Regions from separate parts of the Lentzea sp. NPDC051838 genome, predicted to be linked through region 3. Evidence: riboswitches for the same ligand, from Rfam matches in the RefSeq annotation. Region 3 holds a riboswitch; each other region holds the start of a gene.

Region 1 (4,953 bases), on a different contig from region 3:
GTGCCCGCACCAGCAGCACGCGACCGGTTCGCTGCTCCAGAGCCTTGATCCGTTGTGAGACAGCGGAAGGCGTGACGTGCAGGTTCGCGGCAGCCGCGTCGAACGTGCCCGCGTCGACGACCGCGAGCAACGTGCGCACCAGGTCCAGATCCATCACGGCTGCTAATGATACGTAAGAATCTTTAGCTGGTCTCATCAAGACCGCGTAAATACCGTCGGTGGGGTGACTGACCTGCTGCTCGGCTTCGGCACCACGATGACCCTGATCGTCGCGATCGGCGCGCAGAACGCTTTCGTGCTGCGCCAAGGACTTCGACGCCAGGCCGTGGCCGGTGTCGTCGCCGTCTGCATCATCTCGGACGCGATCCTGGTCGCGGTGGGCGTCGCAGGGTTCGGCGCGATCGTCAAGATGTTCCCGCAGGCCATCACCGCCGCCGCGATCGTTGGCGGGCTTTTCCTGCTGGGATACGGGTTTCTGGCAGCGCGCCGCGCCTTCCGCCCGCAGTCGATGCAGGCCGGCGGCGACAGCGCCAGGCCCGTGCTCACCGCGCTCGCGCTGACGTGGCTCAACCCGCACGTCTACCTCGACACGGTCCTGCTGCTGGGTTCGATCGCGGCCGGGCGCTGGCTGTTCGGCGTCGGCGCGGTCACGGCCAGCGTCGTCTGGTTCCTCGCACTCGGCTTCGGCGCGCGAATCCTCAGCCCGCTGTTCGCGAAGCCCCGTGCGTGGCGCGTCCTGGACGGTGTGATCGCGGCCGTGATGATCAGTCTCGGCGTGACCCTGATCGCCGGGTGGTGATCATCACCAGCACCGCCGACACGGCCAGCACCCCGCTCGTCACGGGCGCCGCGGCACCGACCGCGAGCGACGCCGAAGCCAGCCCCGCACTGACGAGAGCACCTGCGAGGACTTTCGGCCGATGATCACCCACGTTTCCGACCTTAACCCACGACACGCCCATGTTGGGTGGTGATCCAGACCCCACCCCTACATGTAGTATCTGCCGCGCTGGTGGTTCACCGACTCGGAGCAACGGGCCGGTGAGGCAAGAGGGAACCTGGTGAAAAACCAGGACTGCCCCGCAGCGGTGAGTGGGAACGAAAGCCGTCAACTGAGCACTGGGTCGTGAGGCCTGGGAAGCGACGGCCGGTAGGCGTTGGAAGTGCGCCCACGAGTCCGAAGACCTGCCACTGGTGTGCGCGCAAGCCTGCGCGCACGACACGGTGCCCCGAGGGAGGGCGGCTGTGTGCACCAGCGGCGTGTCCTGCTGGCGTGCGCCGCGCATCTCCTCGGGCTTAGCTCGCGAGGAGAGAGCGTGCCCGACCGCCTGTCAGTGGTCATCAACGAGGCCTGCGCCGACCTGCCCAACGCGTCGGCCGAGGCGGTTCTGGCCGAGACCAAGCGAAATCTCTACGCCGGCATCACCGACGCCGAGCTGGCCCTCGCGCCGATCATGGCCGCGCGCACGATGGTCGAGGTCGACCCCGACTACTCGTACGTCAGCGCCCGCCTGCTGCTCGACAAACTCCGCGCCGAGGCCTGCGGAATCCCGTTGTCGCACGCGGAGATGACCGAGCGCTACCCGTCGTACTTCGCCTCGTTCGTCGCGTACGGCATCGAGTTCGGCCAGCTCGACCCGCGCCTCGCCTCCTTCGACCTGGTCCGGCTGGGAAGCGCGCTGCGGGCAGAGCGCGACCTGAACTTCCAGTTCCTGGGCATGCAGACCCTGTACGACCGCTACTTCCTGCACCACGACGGCCGCCGCTACGAGCTGCCGCAGGCGTTCTTCATGCGCGTCGCCATGGGGCTCGCGCTGGAGGAGGACGACCGCGACGCCCGCGCCGTCGAGTTCTACGAGCTGCTCTCGTCGTTCGACTTCATGTGCTCGACCCCGACCCTGTTCAACTCGGGCACCACCCGCCCGCAGCTCTCGTCGTGCTTCCTGACCACAGTGGACGACGATCTCGCCGGCATCTTCCACGGCATCAGCAACAACGCGCTGCTCTCGAAGTTCGCCGGCGGGCTCGGCAACGACTGGACACCGGTGCGCGGCATCGGCGCGCACATCAAGGGAACCAACGGCAAGTCGCAGGGCGTCGTGCCGTTCCTCAAGATCGCCAACGACACGGCAGTAGCTGTAAATCAGGGAGGAAAACGGAAGGGCGCTGTCTGCGCCTACCTGGAGACCTGGCACATCGACGTCGAGGAGTTCCTCGACCTGCGCAAGAACACCGGCGACGAGCGGCGCCGCACCCACGACATGAACACCGCGAACTGGGTACCGGACGAGTTCCTGCGCCGGGTCCGCGCCAACGGGCAGTGGACGCTGTTCTCGCCGGACGAGGTGCCGGATCTGCACGACGCGTTCGGTGACGAGTTCGCCGCGAGGTACCGGGCGTACGAGGAGAAGGCCGCCAACGGCGAGATCAAGGTCTTCAAGCAGCTCCCGGCCGTCGACCTGTGGCGGCGGATGCTCACGATGCTGTTCGAGACCGGGCATCCGTGGATCACGTTCAAGGACCCGTGCAACCTGCGCTCGCCGCAGCAGCACAGCGGGGTCGTGCACTCCAGCAACCTCTGCACCGAGATCACGCTCAACACGACGGTCGACGAGGTCGCGGTGTGCAACCTCGGCAGTGTCAACCTCGCGCAGCACGTGACCGAAGACGGCATCGACCACGCGCGGCTCGAGAAGACCGTGCGCACGGCGGTTCGCATGCTCGACAACGTCATCGACGTGAACTACTACACGATCCCGGAAGCCAGGAACTCCAACCTCAAGCACCGGCCGGTCGGGCTGGGGCTGATGGGGTTCCAGGACGCCCTGTTCACGCTCGGCACGCCGATGGCCAGCAAGGAAGCCGTCGAGTTCGCGGACCGCAGCATGGAGGAGATCAGCTACTACGCGATCACGGCCAGTGCCGAGCTCGCGCAGGAACGTGGCGCGTACCAGTCGTTCGAGGGATCCCTGTGGAGCCAGGGCATCCTGCCGATCGACTCCATCGGGATCCTCGCGCGGAACCGCGGCGAGGCCGAGCTGGAGCAGGACCGCGAGTCCACGATGGACTGGGCGACGGTCCGCGAGAAAGCGCGCAAGGGCATGCGGAACTCGAACGTCATGGCCATCGCGCCGACCGCGACCATCGCCAACATCACCGGTGTGAACCAGTCGATCGAGCCGCTGTACCGCAACCTGTACGTGAAGTCGAACATGTCCGGCGACTTCACCGTGATCAACCCGGACCTGGTGCGGGCGTTGAAGCAGCGCAAGCTGTGGGACGAGCGGATGATCTCGGACCTGAAGCTGCACGACGGCAGCCTCGGCGCGATCGACAGGGTGCCGCCGTACCTGAAGGCCTTGTACGCCACGGCGTTCGAGGTCGACAGCTCGTGGCTGATCGAGGCGGGTTCGCGCAGGCAGAAGTGGATCGACCAGGCGCAGTCGCTGAACCTCTACCTGGCCGCGCCGAGTGGCCGCAAGCTCGACGAGCTGTACCAGCTGGCGTGGCTGCGCGGGCTGAAGACCACCTACTACTTGCGGACGCAGTCGGCCACGCACGTGGAGAAGTCCACGTTGCAGGGCACGGACGGCAAGCTCAACGCCGTCTCCCCCGTGGCCGTCGACCCGTCCTGCTCCATCACCGACCCCGACTGTGAGGCTTGCCAGTAATGAGTATCGAAGCAGGCGCGGCACGCATGTCCGTCGACGACAAGGCGATGATCAACTGTCGCGCCGACGTCAACCAGCTGCTGCCGCTCAAGTACCACTGGGCGTGGGAGAAGTACCTCAACGGCTGCAACAACCACTGGATGCCGACCGAGGTCTCGATGCAGGCGGACATCAGCCTCTGGAAGTCCAAGGACGGGCTGACCGAGGAGGAGCGCCGCATGATCAAGCGCAACCTCGGCTTCTTCGCGACGTCGGAGTCGTTGGTGGCCAACAACATCGTGCTCGCGGTGTACCGGCACCTCACCAACCCAGAGTGCCGCCAGTACCTGCTGCGCCAGGCCTTCGAGGAGGCCGTGCACACGCACACGTTCCAGTACATCTGCGAGTCGCTCGGCCTGGACGACGGCGAGCTGTTCAACATGTACCGGGAGATCCCGTCCATCACGGACAAGGCGGCGTGGGCGCTGCAGTTCACGCAGCACCTGGAGGACCCGGAGTTCAAGACCGGTACGCCGGAGAACGACCAGGCGTTCCTCAAGGACCTCGTGGCGTTCTACGTGGTCTTCGAGGGCATGTGGTTCTACACGGGCTTCGCGCAGATCCTGTCGATGGGGCGGCGCAACAAGATGGTCGGCATCGCCGAGCAGTACCAGTACATCCTGCGCGACGAGTCGATCCACCTGAACTTCGGCATCGACGCGATCAACCAGATCAAGATCGAGAACCCGCACCTGTGGAACGACGTGTTCCAGAAGGAGGTGCGCACGATGCTCGCCGAGGGTTGTGAGCTGGAGATCGCCTACGGCCGCGACACGATGCCGAACGGGATCCTCGGCCTCAACGCCGACCACTGCGAGCAGTACATGCGGTTCATCACCAACCGCCGGTGCGCGCAGCTCGGCCTCGAACCCGTCTGGGAGGCAACGGAGAACCCGTTCCCGTGGATGTCCGAGATGATGGACCTCAAGAAGGAGAAGAACTTCTTCGAGACCCGCGTGATCGAGTACCAGAACGGCGGCTCGCTGGAGTGGTGAGTCAGCAGTCCCGATAGGCGACGCGCACGGCGAGCGCACACAGCTCGTCGTGCCACTCGTCGCTGATCGGGGCCTCGCCGACCGCGGTGCGCGCGATCCGCACCAGGTCGGCGACGTGGTCCTCCACGGCGTCCACCGCCCCGGAGGTCACGAGGTGGTCGCGCAGCTCGTCGAACGCACCCCGTTCGACGAGCGCGCGCACCGATGCGTTGTGCCGCATGGCAAGCGAGATCAGCAACGTCATCTTG
Region 2 (4,953 bases), on a different contig from region 3:
CGACCGGGATTCCCGCGTCCTGCAACGCCTTGATGCCGGTGCGGGCGGTGCCGGGGCTGGCGTTGGGCGAGCACCGGGTGATCGTCGGCGCGGCCACCCCGCCGTTGCCGTCGAGCTCCTGGAAGTCGACGACGATCGTCGTGCCGGTGAGCGCGTCCGATCCGGTGCAGATGCCGTCATAGCCCGCCGCACTCGCCGGTGCGGGTGCGGCGACCAGTCCGGTGAGGACGATCGCGGCGGCGAGAACTCTTTTCATCACTTGACCCCCTGGAGAAATCGACGACGAACCAGCAGAACGAGCCCGGCGAGCAGCAGTGCGCCGCCGAGCGTGAAGTAGGACCAGAGCGGCGGTCGCCACGCAGCCGCCTGGGCGACGGGTGCGGGAACGGGCTCGGCGTCTGTCAGCGGGAGGCGCACCACCGGCGAGACCGGCGAGCCGTCCGCGCTGACCCACGAGCGGCCCGCGATGCCTTGTGCCGCAGCAAGACTCGTGCCGAAGTCGGTCAGGCCACCGTCGTCCTGCAGCAGACTGCCGAGGGTCTTCGCCGTGCCGCTCGCGTCCAGTCCGGCGGCCTGGCGGGCACCGGCGAGCGAGGCGCTGACCGCGATCGACGGCGCGCCACCTTCGTCCTCGACCACGCCCTTGCCGTTCGGCTTCGTGCTGAGCAGGGTGATGGCCTTCACGAACGCCGTCGCGCGCTTGTCCGACCAGTCGGCCGGAGTGCGGCCGGTCGGCGCGTCCTCCGTGAAAGGCTTGCTGTTCAACGCGGTCACGGCGGCAGCGGTCGCAGCGAGATCACCGGTTTCGCACCCGGTCGCGTCCATGCGCTCGGGGAACAGCCCGTCCCTGCACTGACGTACGGCGAGCGCCTCGATCGCCTGGCCTGGATCGCCGACGGTGGCCAGCACCGCCCACGTGTGACGGCGGACCGTGTCCTCGGAGTCCGCGTACGTGCCGGTGTCGGCGAACAACCCGTCCGCACCTCGCAGTTCGACCAGGTCTGCGCGCAACTCGTCCGCCCGACCGGACTTCTGGAACTGGGCGATGATCACGAGCTTCGCCAGCGGTTCGGCGTAGGCGGCCGCACCGGTTTCCTGACCGGCGCCGTGGGCGTAGGCGTTGACGGAGTCCGTTGTCAGCAGGAACTCCGAGGCCTTCTTCACGGCGTCCGGTTGCTCCTCCAACGCGCGCAACGCGAGCACCAGGTCCGCGGTCGCGTCGTAGTCGACGTAGGTCTTGTCGTTCTCGGTGACCTCGACGTGGTCGCCCCGCACCAGCTTGCCCGCCAGGTACGCGCCGAGCCGGGCGGCAGGGGTTTTCGGACCGGGCTGGACCTTCTGCGGCGCCGGGACGGGCTGGCGCACCACGGGCTTCTGCGCGGGTGCCTTGACCGTTGGGGTCTCAGTCCTGGTCGTGGGATGCGTGGTGGTCGTGATCGGCTCAGGCACAGTGCCTTTGGCGAGGGCGTAGAAACCCACCTGCGACAACCCGAGCGAAGCCTGTGCGCTCGCCCTGATCCACGTGTCGATGCCGGCGATTCCGCCCGTGCGTGCCGCCTCGTAGGCGGCCGGGTTGTAGGCGATGGCGCCGAGGTGACTCGCGAGCGCGTTGCCCGCGTCGGATTCTTTGGCCTGTGCGGACTTCAGGAACGCGGCACCCCTGGCCACCTCGGTGCCCGCTCCGCCCGCGTCGGCGAGTGCCTGCGTGATCAAGCCCGTGCTGTTGGTGTTCGGCGCCTCGGTACCTACACCACCGCCCCAGCCACCACCCGCGGTCTGGTTGGCCTTCAACCACGCCACGGTTTTCGCGATGGTCGCGTCGAGGCCGGGCGCACCGGCCTTGCGAGCCGCGAGCATCGCCGACAGCGCGAGGCCTGACGTGTCACCGTCCGGGGACGACGCGCCCGCTGCCTTGCCCTCGTCGCACGAGGAGACCCGCGGTCCATCAGGTCCTTCCACCTGACCGAAGAAAGCCCTGAAGTAGCCCTCGGAACACTGCTGCGTCACCATCTTGTCGATGGCGAGCTGGTCGTTCTCCCCCGCCACCGCGAGGCCGATCACCGCGAGAGCCTGGCCGAACATGTTGGCGTTGTTGGGCACCATGTCGGACCACTCGGGGTTCTTCGAGTAGTCGGAGACGCGGCCGGCGTCGACGCCGGACCGGCGGATCGCGCCCTTGACCTCGGCGACCAGGTCGTGGCCGTCGAAGTCGCGCGGATCACGGCCTGCGACCTGGGCTGCCAGCAACGTCTTCGCGACCGCGCCACCGACGATGATCTGGTCGTAGCCCTGGCCGGGAGCCAGCCCGTCCCACGTGTAGTAGTCGGTGGCGTGGCCCTGGTCGTCGAGGAAGTCGACGACGGGCTTGGCCAGCGCACCGTCACCGGACGCGTGCAGCGCGAAGATCACGTCGATCATCAGGCCGTGGTCCGGGAGGCCGCCGAGCGGGTTCTCCAGCGTGCCGTCGGGGCGCAGCTGACGGGAGAGCCAGACAGAGCTGGCGTGTGCGGACTGGTGTTCGGCCGCAGCGGCACCGCCGGCCAGTGCGGCGACGAGGCCCGCACCGGCGACCAACGCCAGCACGGCCGAGGACCTGCGCCGGTTCATGCTCCCCCTCCCCAGCTGCATGAAGGAGGGGCCTGGCGCGTGAAGCTCCGGAGGCCACCCCTGCTTCTCGCGACAGCGGTTGGACTTGTTCTGCTCCGCTCGACCGGTATTCCGACTCGCCGCTTCTGGGAGCGGCCCACGGTTGCGCGACAGTGCCGGAGTTCGACCGGCTTCCCCATCACGAGCGGAGGTGTTGAGTTGTCCTTGCCCGGCGGAGGTTAACACCCGCAAACCGGAGGCGAGCGTCACACCGCCGCTTCACGGTATCGGCAACACCGGCTCGCGCACCATGAGAACCTGATCGACGTTCAGCGCGGACGTGGGGGAAGCCGGTGGGAATCCGGCGCTGTCCCGCAACGGTGTGCCCCTCGGGGCGAGCCCGGTCACCCGCACCGCGCGGTGTTCACCAACTCCTGTCGTGGAAGTGCGGGAAAGGGTTTTCATGAGACGTCTTGTGTTCGCCGCTGTCGTGGCTCTCAGCGTGGCCACGGCCGCTCCAGCGGTAGCCGCGACCACCGACAAGGCCGACGCGGCATCGGGCTGGCTCGCCCGCCAGCTCGTCGACGGCGAGCGGTTCGAGGCCGACTTCGGCGGCCAGAAGTTCCCCGACCAGGGCCTGACGATCGACGCGATCTTCGCGTTCGCCGCCGCCCGCTCCTCGGACACCAACGCCGAGAAGGCGATCACCTGGCTGGCCAAGCCGGAGATCACCACCGGCTACGTCGGTTCCGGCACCGAGGCGTACGCCGGCGCGCACGCCAAGCTCCTGCTCGCCGCTCAGGTGCGGCACAAGAACGGCGCCTCGTTCGGCGGCGTGAACCTGGAAGCCGGTCTGCGGGGTCTGCTCGCGCCGTCCGGCCGGTTCTCCGACCGTTCGGACTTCGGTGACTTCTCCAACGCCTTCACGCAGTCGCTCGCACTTCTGGCGCTGGACCGGACTTCCGGCGGTGCACCGGCGTCGTCCGTGTCGTTCCTCGCCGGAACCCAGTGCCCCGACGGCGGTTTCCCGCTGAACTTCGGGCAGACGCCGTGCGTGAGCGACGTCGACTCGACCGCGATGGTCGTGCAGGCGTTGCGCGCCAACGGTGACAACGCGAATGCCGCCGAGGGCACCACGTGGCTGGCCTCGCAGCAGAACACCGACGGCGGATTCTCCGTCGGCACCAACGCGTCCAACGCCAACAGCACCGGCCTGGCCGCGGAAGCCCTGGCAGGCCACCGCCCGGCGGCCACGGTGAAGGCTCGGCAGTTCCTCAAGTCGCTCGCCGTCGGCTGTTCGGGTGCAGCAGCGGATCGGGGCGCGATCGCTTACGACGCAACGGGTTTCAACCCGAACACCGCGCCTCGCGCAACGGCGCAGGCGATTCTCGGCCTCACCGGGGTCAAGCTCGCGAACCTCGACGGCGGCGGCAACCCGGCCGCTCCGACGCTCGCCTGCTGACGCGGGGGTTCGGTCAGGCGGCGTGCTGGGAGGCACGCCGCACGACCGGCGCCACCTCAGTCAGGCGGCATGCCGGGAAGCACGCCGCACGACTGGCGGCGCTTCGGTCAGGCGGCATGCTGCGAAGCACGCCGCAAGACCGGCGCCACCACGATCAAGCGGCATGCTGCGAAGCACGCCGCAAGACCGGTGTCACCACGGTCAAGCGGCGTGCTGCGAAGCACGCCGCACGACCGGCGCCACCTCGATCAGCCCGCGTGCAGCGAAGCATGCCGCAGGACTGGCGTCACCCAAGCCAGCAGCACACCCACGAGCAACGCCACCACCCCGGCCGCGAGTCCCGCCCGCGGATCACCCGCCGCCACCGCCACGGCCCCGGCGAGTGCCGCGCCGAGCGGCTGCCCGAGACCCCACGCCACCATCCTGGCCGTGGTGTTCACCCGCGACTGCATGTCCTCCGGGCACACCTGCTGGCGGTAGGTGATCCCGTTGATGACCACCGTGGAGTTCGCGGCGCCCCAGTACACCACCGCCACGCACGTGATCAGCCAATGTCCGCTCACGAGCACGAACACACCGCCCAGCAAGGACAACGGCAACGCGGCCAGTGCCAGCCGCGCACCACCCCAGCGCTCGGTCAGCCGCGGCAGCACTCGGCTGGCGATGATCGCGCCCACACCCCAGCAGGTGAACACGGCCGCCAGCCGCACGTCCCCGCTCGGCGCCACCCCGAGCACGCGGTCGGCGAACGGCACCAGCACCGCCATCCAGGCACCCGTCGCGACCGAGTGCAGCGCGCCGATCAAAGTGAGCGTGCGGACGATCGGCTGCTGCCACAGGAACCGCAGCCCTTCCCGCACATCGGTGACGATCTCACCGGCCCCCTGCACCGGACGCGGGTTCGC
Region 3 (4,953 bases):
TCGAGCGCGGGCAGTCGTAGTCGAGCATCAGGTACTGCTGCGCGAACACGACACCCTGCAGACGGGCCGTGAGCTGCTTCTTGGCGGCGGAGAGGACCGAACCGGCGCGGTGCACCAGGACGGCCTCGGACTCGCAGATCGGCTCGCCGAACGGCACCAGGTCGTGCTGCCGCAGCGTCCGGCCCGAGCCCACGACGTCGGCGATCAGGTCGGCCACGCCGAGCTGGATCGAGATCTCCACGGCGCCGTCGAGCCGGATCACCTGGGCGGTGATGCCGCGGGCCTTGAGGTCGCGGCCGACCAGGCGCGGGTACGCCGTGGCGAGGCGCTTGCCCTCGAGGTCCGAGACCTGCCAGTCGGTACCGCGAGGACCGGCGTAGCGGAACGTCGACGAGCCGAAGCCCAGGGCGAGCAGCTCCTCGACGGACGAGCCGTTGTCGTCGGCGCCCGAGTCGGCGGCTAGGTCGCGGCCGGTGATGCCGAGGTCGAGGTCACCGGACGCCACGTAGATCGCGATGTCCTTGGGACGCAGGAAGAAGAACTCGACGTCGTTGTTCGGGTCGAGCACGGTGAGGTCGCGCGGCTCGTGCCGCTGCCGGTAGCCCGCTTCGGTCAGCATGGCGGAGGCGCGTTCGGCGAGCGCGCCCTTGTTCGGGACTGCTACGCGCAGCATGTGGAAGTCTCCGTCAGAGGTACTTGTAAACGTCTTCGAGGGTGAGGCCGCGGCCCAGCATGATCACCTGGAGGCGGTACAGCAGCTGCGAGATCTCTTCGGCGAGCTTCTCGTCGGACTCGTACTCGGCGGCGATCCAGACCTCGCCCGCCTCCTCCAGGACCTTCTTGCCCTGCGCATGGACGCCGGCCTCGAGCGCTGCGACGGTGCCGGATCCCTCCGGCTTGGTGGCGGCTCGTTCGGTCAGTTCGGCGAACAGGGAGTCGAAGGTCTTCACGGCTCCACATCCTCCCATCCCGCGCACCCCGGTCCACACCGCGGTCACATCTGTCCCACGACTCGGACGTGATCTGTCCTGCATGGACACCCGGTACGGTGAATTCTTGTGTCTGAGTTCGCGGAGGTTCTCGAAGCGTTGCGCCGGGTGCGCGGCATCAACCCGTTCTTCGCGCTCGACGTGGGCCGTCCGGACGAAACCTGGCTGCCCGGAACGGCACTTCTCGAAGGCCCCGCGCTCGAAAACACGATCGACGCCATCGCGACCCGGTACAAAGCGGAAGAACCACGCGTCGCGGCGAGCCTGTTCTTCCTCAGCTACACCGCACGGCTGCTGAGCCCGCTCACGGCGGCGGACATCCCGATCGACATCCGGCCGGAAAACCTTTGGTGGCAACACCATCCGACGAACGGCCTGAGCGTGCGCATCGACCAGCCGCAACGAGGGCCGAGCGCCGCGGAGGCCCTCGAACCCGTGGTGGAGGCGATCCAGCGCGTCACGCCGGTGGCGAGCGGATTGTTGTGGGGCAACGCGATGTCGAACATCGCGGGCGCGCTCAAAATGGTTGTCCGCGCACGCATGCTCACGGCCGAGGAAGCGGAACTGCGCGGCGCCCGGCTGATGAGCGCGCCGCCGTTCGAACAGGCGGGGGAATTTCTGAGCATCCCCGGCGAGCTCGGGTTCCTGCGGCGCAGCTGTTGTCTTTACTACCGGGTAGCCGCTGGTGGGAAGTGCGGCGACTGTCCACTCGTGAAGTGAGGAACGCAACAACTCTTATGGCCGGTTGTGCTTAACCGGCAACTCAACTTACGGTGCACGCGCCGCAGTGACGGGAAGCCGGTGAGAATCCGGCGCGGTCCTCGCCACTGTGACCGGGAAGTTATCCCCGCCGAGAACGTCACTGGTCCTCTCACAAGGGCTGGGAAGACGCGGGGACAGCGTTGATCCGGGAGTCAGGAGACCGGCTGCGGCGCCGCAAGGAGAGTTGACCTTCCACGAGGTATGGAGGAGCCCGTCATGACGAGCCCCGCAGCACATCTGTCCGCCGTCCGCGTGCCCAAATGGGCCTTCGCCGTTGCTCTGCTCGGCCTGATCGTCACGTACCTGGTCCTGCAGGAGAACGGTCTCGCGCTCGGCGCGGGTTCCGAGATGCTGCACGAGTTCTTCCACGACGGCCGGCACGCGCTCGGCGTCCCCTGCCACTAGATCCATCCCCCGATCCCAGGCAGGGAAAGTCATGACGACGACGTACAAGTCTCTTGCGCTGCGCGGAATCGGAGCCGGTGCCATCGCCGGCGTCGCGTCCGCGCTGGTGCAGCTGCTGGTGACCGAGATCCCGATCCGGGCCGCGCTCGCGGTCGAGGAGGCTCGGGAGCCGGCCGGTGAAGGCCACTCGCACGGCGGCGAGGAAGAGCTGGTCAGCCGCGGCGCGCAGGTGGTCGGCGGCATGCTCGGCGTGATCATCGTCGGCATCGCGGTCGGGCTCGTGTTCGCCACGGCCTACGCGCTGTCCAAGCGGTGGTTCGTCGACCGCACGCCGTTCAGCCGCAGCTTCACGTTCGGTGCCGCGGTGTTCGGTGCCGTGGCGCTGCTGCCGTGGATCAAGTACCCGGCCAACCCGCCCGCCGTCGGCGACCCGGAGACGGTGAACTACCGGACCGCGCTCTACCTCGGCGTGGTCGTGGCCGGGCTGGTGGTCGTGTGGGGTGCGAGCTGGCTGGCCGAGCAGCTCAAGGCCCAGTCGCAGCCGATCAGGGTCACCGCGGTGCTGCTCGCGGTGGTCGCGGCCGTCGCGGTGGTGCTGGTGGCGTTCCCCGCGCCGCCGGACACGATTCCCGCGGACATGCCGGTGACGGTGCTGTGGCAGTTCCGCCTCAGCTCGCTCGCCCAGCTCGCTACGCTCTACGTCGGACTCGGCGTCGTGTTCGGCCTGCTGATCGACCCGGCCGCGCGCAAGACCAAGGTCTCCGAGAAGACCGCTATCGCCTGATGGAGTGGGGTGGCCGCACCCTCGGCCACCCCGCCCAGCCGACGTTGGTACGTTCGGTGCATGCCTGACAGCGCTGAGTTGCTGGAACAGATGCGTCAGAAGCTCGAGTTCTTCGAGCAGGCCAACCGCGCGGCCGATGCCAGAGCCGCCGGTTACGAGTCGATGGGCACCGAGCTCAGAGGTGTCGAGGCGAGCGTCCAGTCCCCCGACCGTTCCGTGACGGTCGTGGCGGGTTTGTCCGGTTCCATCAAGGAAATCCGGTTCACCGACGACGCCAGGAAGCTCAGCGGCGCCCAGCTCTCCCAAGCCGTCATGGCCACGCTGCAGCAGGCCGTCGCGGCCGCCGCGCGGCAGCAGGCCGAGATCGTGCAGAGCCACGTCGGCACCGAGATCCCGATCGCCGAGCGCGTCATGAAGACGCAGCAGGAGATCTTCGGCCGGCCCGCCGAGCGTCCCGCTCGCCCGCGGCCGCCGGTGGACGACGACGAGGACACCGGCACGATCTTCCGCAAGGACGACCGCTGGTGACCGACTTCATCGTGCACCCGGACGAGCTCGCGGCGTGCGCCAGGAACGTCGGCGCGCTCAGGGAGAGCTCCACGAAGCTCAACGACGCGGCCACCACCGCGTCCGTCCCGGAGATCAGCTGGGGCTATCTCGGGCAGCTGCTCGGCATGTACCAGCAGTACGACGCGCTGCTCGGCGACCTGCACGGCCATTTCGGCAAGATGACCGAGGGCTTCGGCAAGATCGACGCCACCCTCACCGCGACCGCGCAGACCTACGCCGACAACGAAAAGGTGACCACCGACGCGTTCGGCAGAACGCTCCAGTCCAAGATGGACACCGCGAGCGCGCCCCCGATGGTGAGCGGTGGCAAGGCGACGTCGAACGCCGGCGCGGTGGTCGGCAGCTACACCGACCAGTTCTCCGGGAGCAACGTCGGCAAGCAGGCGGCGAAGTCCGTTCCGTTCGGCGGCAGCAGCTACTCGCTCATGAAGGACAGCGCGAAGCTCGCGGACGACATCAAGTCCGGCGACGGCGTGGCGATCGCCAAGGACGTGGTCACCGTCCTGTCCGACATGAACGGGTTCATGCAGGAAGGCATGAAGCTCGCCGGAGCCATCAGCGACCCGCTGAACTTCCTGATCTCCAAGGGACTCGGCTGGCTGCTGGACGTCGTCGCGCCGCTCAAGCAGGCCGTCGACCTGGTCACCGGCGACCCGGCCGCGACCAGCAAGGCCGCGGGCGCGTTCAACGACATCGCGAAGAAGACCGAGGAACTGGCGAAGACCTTCGACGGCCACCTCGACGAGGGCCTGCAGAGCTGGAAGTCCGGCGCCGGGGACAAGGCGGCGGAGAAGCTCAGCGGGTTCCGCCACGGCATCGAGGGCACCGCGGCCACGGCGGGTCACGTCGCGTCGGTGCTGCAGGCCAGCTCGATGTTCATGCAGGTGGCCGAGGACATCATCAAGGGCATCCTGAGCGACCTGATCGAGTGGCTGGTCGTCACCTGGATCGCCGCGCAGCTCGCGGCCGTGCCGACGTGCGGTGCCTCGGAAGCGGCGGCGGCAGCGGCCACCCCGGTCGAGGCGGGCATCTCGACGACGAAAGCGACCGGCGAGGTCAACAAGGTCCGTCAGATCATCCAGAAGATCATGGACGTCCTGAAGAAGATCCGGGACGTGATCGGGCGTTCCAAGATCGGCAAGGCGTTCGTCGAGGGTGCGGCGAAGAAGCCGGACTCGTTCGGCAAGGCGTTGTCGGAGGCCGGGTTCAAGGCCGGGGAGAAGGCGCTCGGACTCGACCAGAGCGGTCCGAAGGGCTCGGAGTACACCGACCCGATCAAGATCGCGAACAAGGTCGCCGGGTACGCGGACGGCATCTACAAGACCGTGACGTACGACCAGCACGGCGCCGATCAGGAAGCGTCGAAGACCGACCAGGAGCTCGACATCTGATGTGGGGCTCGAAGCCCGCCGAACGCACCGAGACGTTCGGCGGGCGCGCGTT
Region 4 (4,953 bases), on a different contig from region 3:
GGCGGCCTTCGTCGAGCACGCACAACCTGTCGCAGTAGGACGCGGCGAGGTTCAGGTCGTGCAGCACGGTCAGCACCGTGATGCCGAGGCCGCGCGCCAACGCCAGCACGTCGAGCTGGTGGCGGATGTCGAGGTGGTTCGTGGGCTCGTCCAGCACGAGGACGCGCGGTTCCTGGGCGATGGCACGGGCGATGAGCACGCGTTGACGTTCGCCGCCGGAGAGGCTGAGGAAGCTGCGCGACGCGAGGTGCGAGATGTCCACTGTGGCCAGTGCCTCGCGCACGACCTCCACGTCGCGCGGGGAGCGTTCGTGCGGCAGGCGACCCATCTCCACGACCTCGGCGACCGTGAAGTCGAACTCGACCTGCGACTCCTGCGTCAGAGCGGCCAGATGACGAGCCAGGTCGCGTCGCTTGTGGACATCGGCGCCGTCGATGAGCACGGCACCGGAGTCCGGCTTCAGAGCCCGGTAGACGCAGCGCAACGTCGTGGACTTGCCACTGCCGTTCGGGCCGACGATGCCGACGACCTCGTTCTGAGCAGCCAGCGAGATGTCCGAGATGATGTTCGAGACGGTGACGCCGGAGACCTCGATGCGCATCAACGGCCTCCGAAGACGTAGGACTTGCGGCGCATGAGCAAGATGAAGCACGGCACGCCGATCGCGGCCGTGATGACGCCGAGCGGGAGCTCTTCCGGCGCGGCCAGCATGCGGGCGGCCACGTCCACCCACACCAGGAACGACGCTCCGGCAAGGGGTGCGAGCGGCAGCACGCGCCGGTGGTCCGCGCCCACGACCATGCGGGTGAGGTGCGGCAGCATCAGGCCGACGAAGCCCACCGCGCCGCTGACCGCCACCAGCACACCGGTGATGCCGGCCGTGACGATGAACAGCTGCGTGCGGAACCGGTTGACCGGGACACCCAGTGTGGTCGCGGTCTCGTCCCCCATCGCCAATGCGTTGAGCTGCCGCGCCCTGGTCATCAAGTACGCGATCCCGGCCAGCGTGACGACACCGGCGACCGGAAGCTGCTGCCAGGTCGCGCCTCCGAGGCTGCCCAGCAACCAGAACATCGCCGCCCGCGCCGCCTCCCCGTGCGGTGCCTGGAAGACGAGCAGCATCGCCACCGCGGAGAACCCGTACGCCAGCGCGGTTCCGGTCAGCACCAGCCGCAACGGTGTGAGCCCGCGGCTCGTGCGCGCGGTGAGGTAGACCAGCGCGGTGGCGCCGAGCCCGGTGAGGAACGCTCCCGTGGACAACGCGTAGACCCCCAGACCCGACAACACTCCGAGGGTCGCCACGGCCGTCGCCCCGACGCTGGCGCCGGATGAGATGCCGAGCACATAAGGGTCTGCGAGCGCGTTGCGGACCATGGCCTGGATCGCCACACCGACCGTGCTCAAACCAGCGCCCACGACTGCGGCGAGCAGCACGCGAGGCAGCCGGATGTCCCAGACGATGTGGTACTGGCCCGCATCTGCGGCGGAGATCACTCCGCCGGTGATGGCGGCGTGCAGGAGCTCGACGGTCTGCCCGAACGGAATGCTGACGGGGCCGAGCGAGACGCCCGCCACAACGCTGACGACGAGCACGCCGACGAGCGCGCAGATCTTCCCGATCACTGGTTCCCTTCCCGCAGTCCACGGCAGGAGAGTTGCGTTTGGTCTGCCGTGTGCGGGTATTCGGGCTCACCCTCCATCAGGAGGGCCTACCGTTGCGGGTCAGCGCCGGACTTCGACCGGACTTCCCCCACGCACGACCCACGCATGCTAACCCGAAGGCAGGTCCACCGACGCATGGCTGAGTTACCCGGCCGGGCACGCGAAGCAGGCGTCCTGCGCGGAATGCTGGCAGCGGACGGCGCCCGGTGCGTCGTGGTCACCGGTGAACCGGGGATCGGCAAGAGCAGACTGCTGGCGGAGCTGACGACGCTCGCGACGGGCTGGATGGTCCGCGGCGCACGCGCGGCGGAGTTCGAGTCCCACGTCCCGTTCGGAGTGTTCGTCACCGCCCTCGACGACCTTCTGGAACCGGCCGCGTTGGCCGTACTGGGTCCCGAACGGCTCGGGCTGCTCGCGACGATCTTCCCGGCGATCCCGGCGGACGGCCCGACGGACCTGGTCGACGCGGAGCGGTACCGGTTGCACAGGGCCGTCCGCGCACTGCTGGAGCTGCTCGCCGAACCGTCCGGACTGGTGCTCGTGCTCGACGACCTGCACTGGGCGGACGAGGGTTCGGTGGAACTGCTCGACTTCCTGTTGCGGCACCCGCCACACGGACGCGTACTGCTGGCGTTGGCGAGCAGGCCTCGGCAGACCTCGTCCCGACTGTGGCACGCGTTGTCGCGCGCCACCGCGGACGGCGTGGCCGACCTGCTGGAGCTCGCGCCGCTGAACCGGGCCGACGCCGATCTGCTCCTCCCCGTACAGCTCAGCCGGGCCCGGCGCGAGGAGATCCACCTGGCGGGCGCGGGAAACCCGTTCTACCTGGAGGCGTTGGTGCGAGCCGACGCGAACGGCCTGCCGGTGGCGGTCCACGCGGTGCTCGCCGCCGAACTGGCCGCGTTGACACCGCAGGAACAGCTCGTCGCCCACGCGGCTGCGGTCGTCGGCGACGACTTCGACGCCGACTCGCTCGCCGAGATCGCGGCGCTGGCACCCGAGTCGGTGCTGACCGCGCTCGACCGGCTCGCCGAACGGGACCTGGTGCGGCTGGACGCCTCCGGCCGGTTCCGCTACCGCCACCCGCTCGTGCGCAGCGTCGCCTACCAGGACGCGGGTCCCGGCTGGCGGCTCCGGGCACACGCCAGGGCCGCGGTGGCGTTGCGCCGTCGTGGCGCGCCTGCCGCGGAGTTCGCCCGGCACGTGGAGCGGTCCGCCGCTCGGGGCGACCTCGACGCGGTCGCGGTGCTCGGCGAGGCGGCCGAGGCGACGATGCACTCCACTCCTGCGACGGCCGCGCACTTCCTGCGGGCGGCCATCAGGCTGCTGCCCGACGCGGAATCGGCCACGCCACAACGACTTCTGCTGCTCGGGCGACTCGCCCAGGCGCTCGGAGCCACCGGAGATCTGCGGCAGGCGAGCGAGACGATGCACGAGGTGCTGCGGTTGCTGCCAGTCGAACTGACGGCCGCACGGGCGCAGACGGTACGGCTCTGCGCGACGGTGGAACGGCTGCTTGGGCGTTATCCCGAGGCCACGGCGATGTTGCGCACCGAGTGGCGGCGGATCGCGGACACGGATGCTCATTCGGCGGCGGTGCTGCAGGTCGCACTTCTCGCGGGCCGCAGCGTCGAACGGGAGCGTGAACCGGGGCGCGAGGAGGTGGCCGAGGTGATCGCGTCCGCACGAGAGGTCGACGATCCCACCCTGCTGGCCACCGCGCTGTCGGTCGCGACGCTCGTCGACCTTCGCGCGGACCGGCTGGACGAAGCCGCCGCACTCGTCGACGGGCTGCCCGACGGCGATCTGGTTCGCGACATCGACGCGGTCTTCTGGCTGGGCTGGGCGGAGGCCTCCGCCGACCGGCTCACGGCGGCGGGCAGGCACGTCGGCCGCGGGCTGCGGCTCGCCAGGATGAGCGGGCAGACGCACGCGATCGCGGTGCTGACCGCGATCCGCGGGATGGTGCACGCCTACGTCGGCGAACTGGCGGAGGCGGCGGCCTGCTTCGAGGACGGCCTGGAGTCGGCCGAGCTGACCGGCAGCGACGAGCTCCGCGTCATGGCGCTGACCTTCGGCTGCTGGATCACGGCGTTGCGCGGCGACCCTGCCGAGGCGGTGAAACTGGGCGAGCGGGCGGTGGCTCTGGACGACCACGCCGTCGCCACGAACACCTGGCGCAGTGGACAGGGCGAGGCGATGCTGGCGAACGCCCTGCTGCACTCCGGCGATCCGCACGGTTGCGTCGACCTGTTGCTCGCCACCGGAGGCGGACCCGATCTGCCCGCGGTGGACCCGCTCACCCGGCCGTTGACCTACCAGCTGCTCGCCGAGGCCGAGGTCGCGATCGGCCGCGACGCCACGGAATGGGCGGATCGCGCCGAGAACGCGGCCGCCCCACTCGACGTACCGCTGCGCACCGCGATGGCCCAGCTGGCCCGCGCGATCGCCACTCTCCCAACGGATCCGGCGGCGGCAGCACCGTTCGCGGTCGCCGCCGCCGACACGTTCACCCGGCTCGGCGTGGCCGTGGAAGCAGGCCGGGCACACCTGCTCGCCGCCACCGCGTTCGGCGGCAGCGCGGAGATCGAGCAGGCCCGTGCGCACTTCGTGGCCGCCCGAGCGTTGTTCACCCGTTGCGACGCAAGTCTGTTCCTGCCTCAGCTGGCGCGGGAGGAGCGGCGCATGAACGCACGCCGCCCCCGCCGCGCCGAGACGTTCCGCTTCGACTTGACCGCCCGCGAGGCAGAGATCGCCGCGCTCGTCGCGGACGGTCTGACCAACCGGGACATCGGCCTTCGGCTGCACCTCAGCCCCAAGACCGTCGAGGTCCACTTGGGACGGATCTACGCGAAGGCCGGGGTGTCCGGCCGGGCGGCGCTGGCCGGAGTGTGGGCGTCCGCTCAGTCGCCGAGGTCACGCACGTAGAGGTTGAGGACCGTGGTGGGGCTCCCGCCGAGGTTGGTGGCGTGGCTCGTGAACGCGACGTGGCGTCCGTCCGCGGAAATCGCCGGCGTCCCGCTCGAGCTGTTGGCCTCCTCACCCGCGGGGCCGACGCTGACCCTGGTGGTGGTCGTGGTCACCATGTCGCGCAGGAAGACGTCCGCGCTGCCGTTGGTGTCACCGGGGACCAGGTCCCACTCGCCGGACTGGAACGCGACGAACCGGCCGTCCGCGGAGATGACCGGCCGGTGCAGGCGCACGTCGCTGGTGCTCACGCCGTCCGGGTTGAGGTTCACCTGGGTGGTCGTCCCGGTCTCCCGGTCGAACCTGAACACGTCGAGGTCCATT

What was found. Region 3 has a riboswitch for cobalamin ahead of AB0M24_RS22485 (CbtB-domain containing protein). Riboswitches for the same ligand answer to the same signal wherever they lie in the genome.
Region 1: another riboswitch for cobalamin. It lies ahead of AB0M24_RS10915 (ribonucleoside-diphosphate reductase subunit alpha); the one in region 3 lies ahead of AB0M24_RS22485 (CbtB-domain containing protein).
Region 2: another riboswitch for cobalamin. It lies ahead of AB0M24_RS02105 (prenyltransferase/squalene oxidase repeat-containing protein); the one in region 3 lies ahead of AB0M24_RS22485 (CbtB-domain containing protein).
Region 4: another riboswitch for cobalamin. It lies ahead of AB0M24_RS29560 (iron ABC transporter permease); the one in region 3 lies ahead of AB0M24_RS22485 (CbtB-domain containing protein).

The regions. Positions count from the first base shown of each region.
Region 1 is NZ_JBFAYI010000003.1:530,564-535,516, reverse strand. Features, by position in the region: gene AB0M24_RS10925 (LysR family transcriptional regulator ArgP) at 1-154, opposite strand, end outside; gene AB0M24_RS10920 (LysE/ArgO family amino acid transporter) at 257-799, shown strand; cobalamin riboswitch at 997-1,208, shown strand; gene AB0M24_RS10915 (ribonucleoside-diphosphate reductase subunit alpha) at 1,317-3,671, shown strand; gene AB0M24_RS10910 (ribonucleotide-diphosphate reductase subunit beta) at 3,671-4,705, shown strand; gene AB0M24_RS10905 (polyprenyl synthetase family protein) at 4,707-4,953, opposite strand, start outside.
Region 2 is NZ_JBFAYI010000001.1:521,579-526,531, reverse strand. Features, by position in the region: gene AB0M24_RS02115 (flagellar hook-length control protein FliK) at 1-256, opposite strand, end outside; gene AB0M24_RS02110 (hypothetical protein) at 256-2,607, opposite strand; cobalamin riboswitch at 2,691-2,820, opposite strand; cobalamin riboswitch at 2,895-3,017, shown strand; gene AB0M24_RS02105 (prenyltransferase/squalene oxidase repeat-containing protein) at 3,050-4,048, shown strand; gene AB0M24_RS02100 (MFS transporter) at 4,297-4,953, opposite strand, start outside.
Region 3 is NZ_JBFAYI010000009.1:203,622-208,574, reverse strand. Features, by position in the region: gene hisG (ATP phosphoribosyltransferase) at 1-673, opposite strand, end outside; gene AB0M24_RS22495 (phosphoribosyl-ATP diphosphatase) at 687-950, opposite strand; gene AB0M24_RS22490 ((2Fe-2S)-binding protein) at 1,059-1,709, shown strand; cobalamin riboswitch at 1,744-1,935, shown strand; gene AB0M24_RS22485 (CbtB-domain containing protein) at 1,968-2,156, shown strand; gene AB0M24_RS22480 (CbtA family protein) at 2,188-2,940, shown strand; gene AB0M24_RS22475 (YbaB/EbfC family nucleoid-associated protein) at 3,001-3,468, shown strand; gene AB0M24_RS22470 (hypothetical protein) at 3,465-4,901, shown strand; gene AB0M24_RS22465 (hypothetical protein) at 4,901-4,953, shown strand, end outside.
Region 4 is NZ_JBFAYI010000016.1:128,958-133,910, reverse strand. Features, by position in the region: gene AB0M24_RS29565 (ABC transporter ATP-binding protein) at 1-601, opposite strand, end outside; gene AB0M24_RS29560 (iron ABC transporter permease) at 601-1,623, opposite strand; cobalamin riboswitch at 1,657-1,780, opposite strand; gene AB0M24_RS29555 (AAA family ATPase) at 1,798-4,590, shown strand; gene AB0M24_RS29550 (hypothetical protein) at 4,566-4,953, opposite strand, start outside.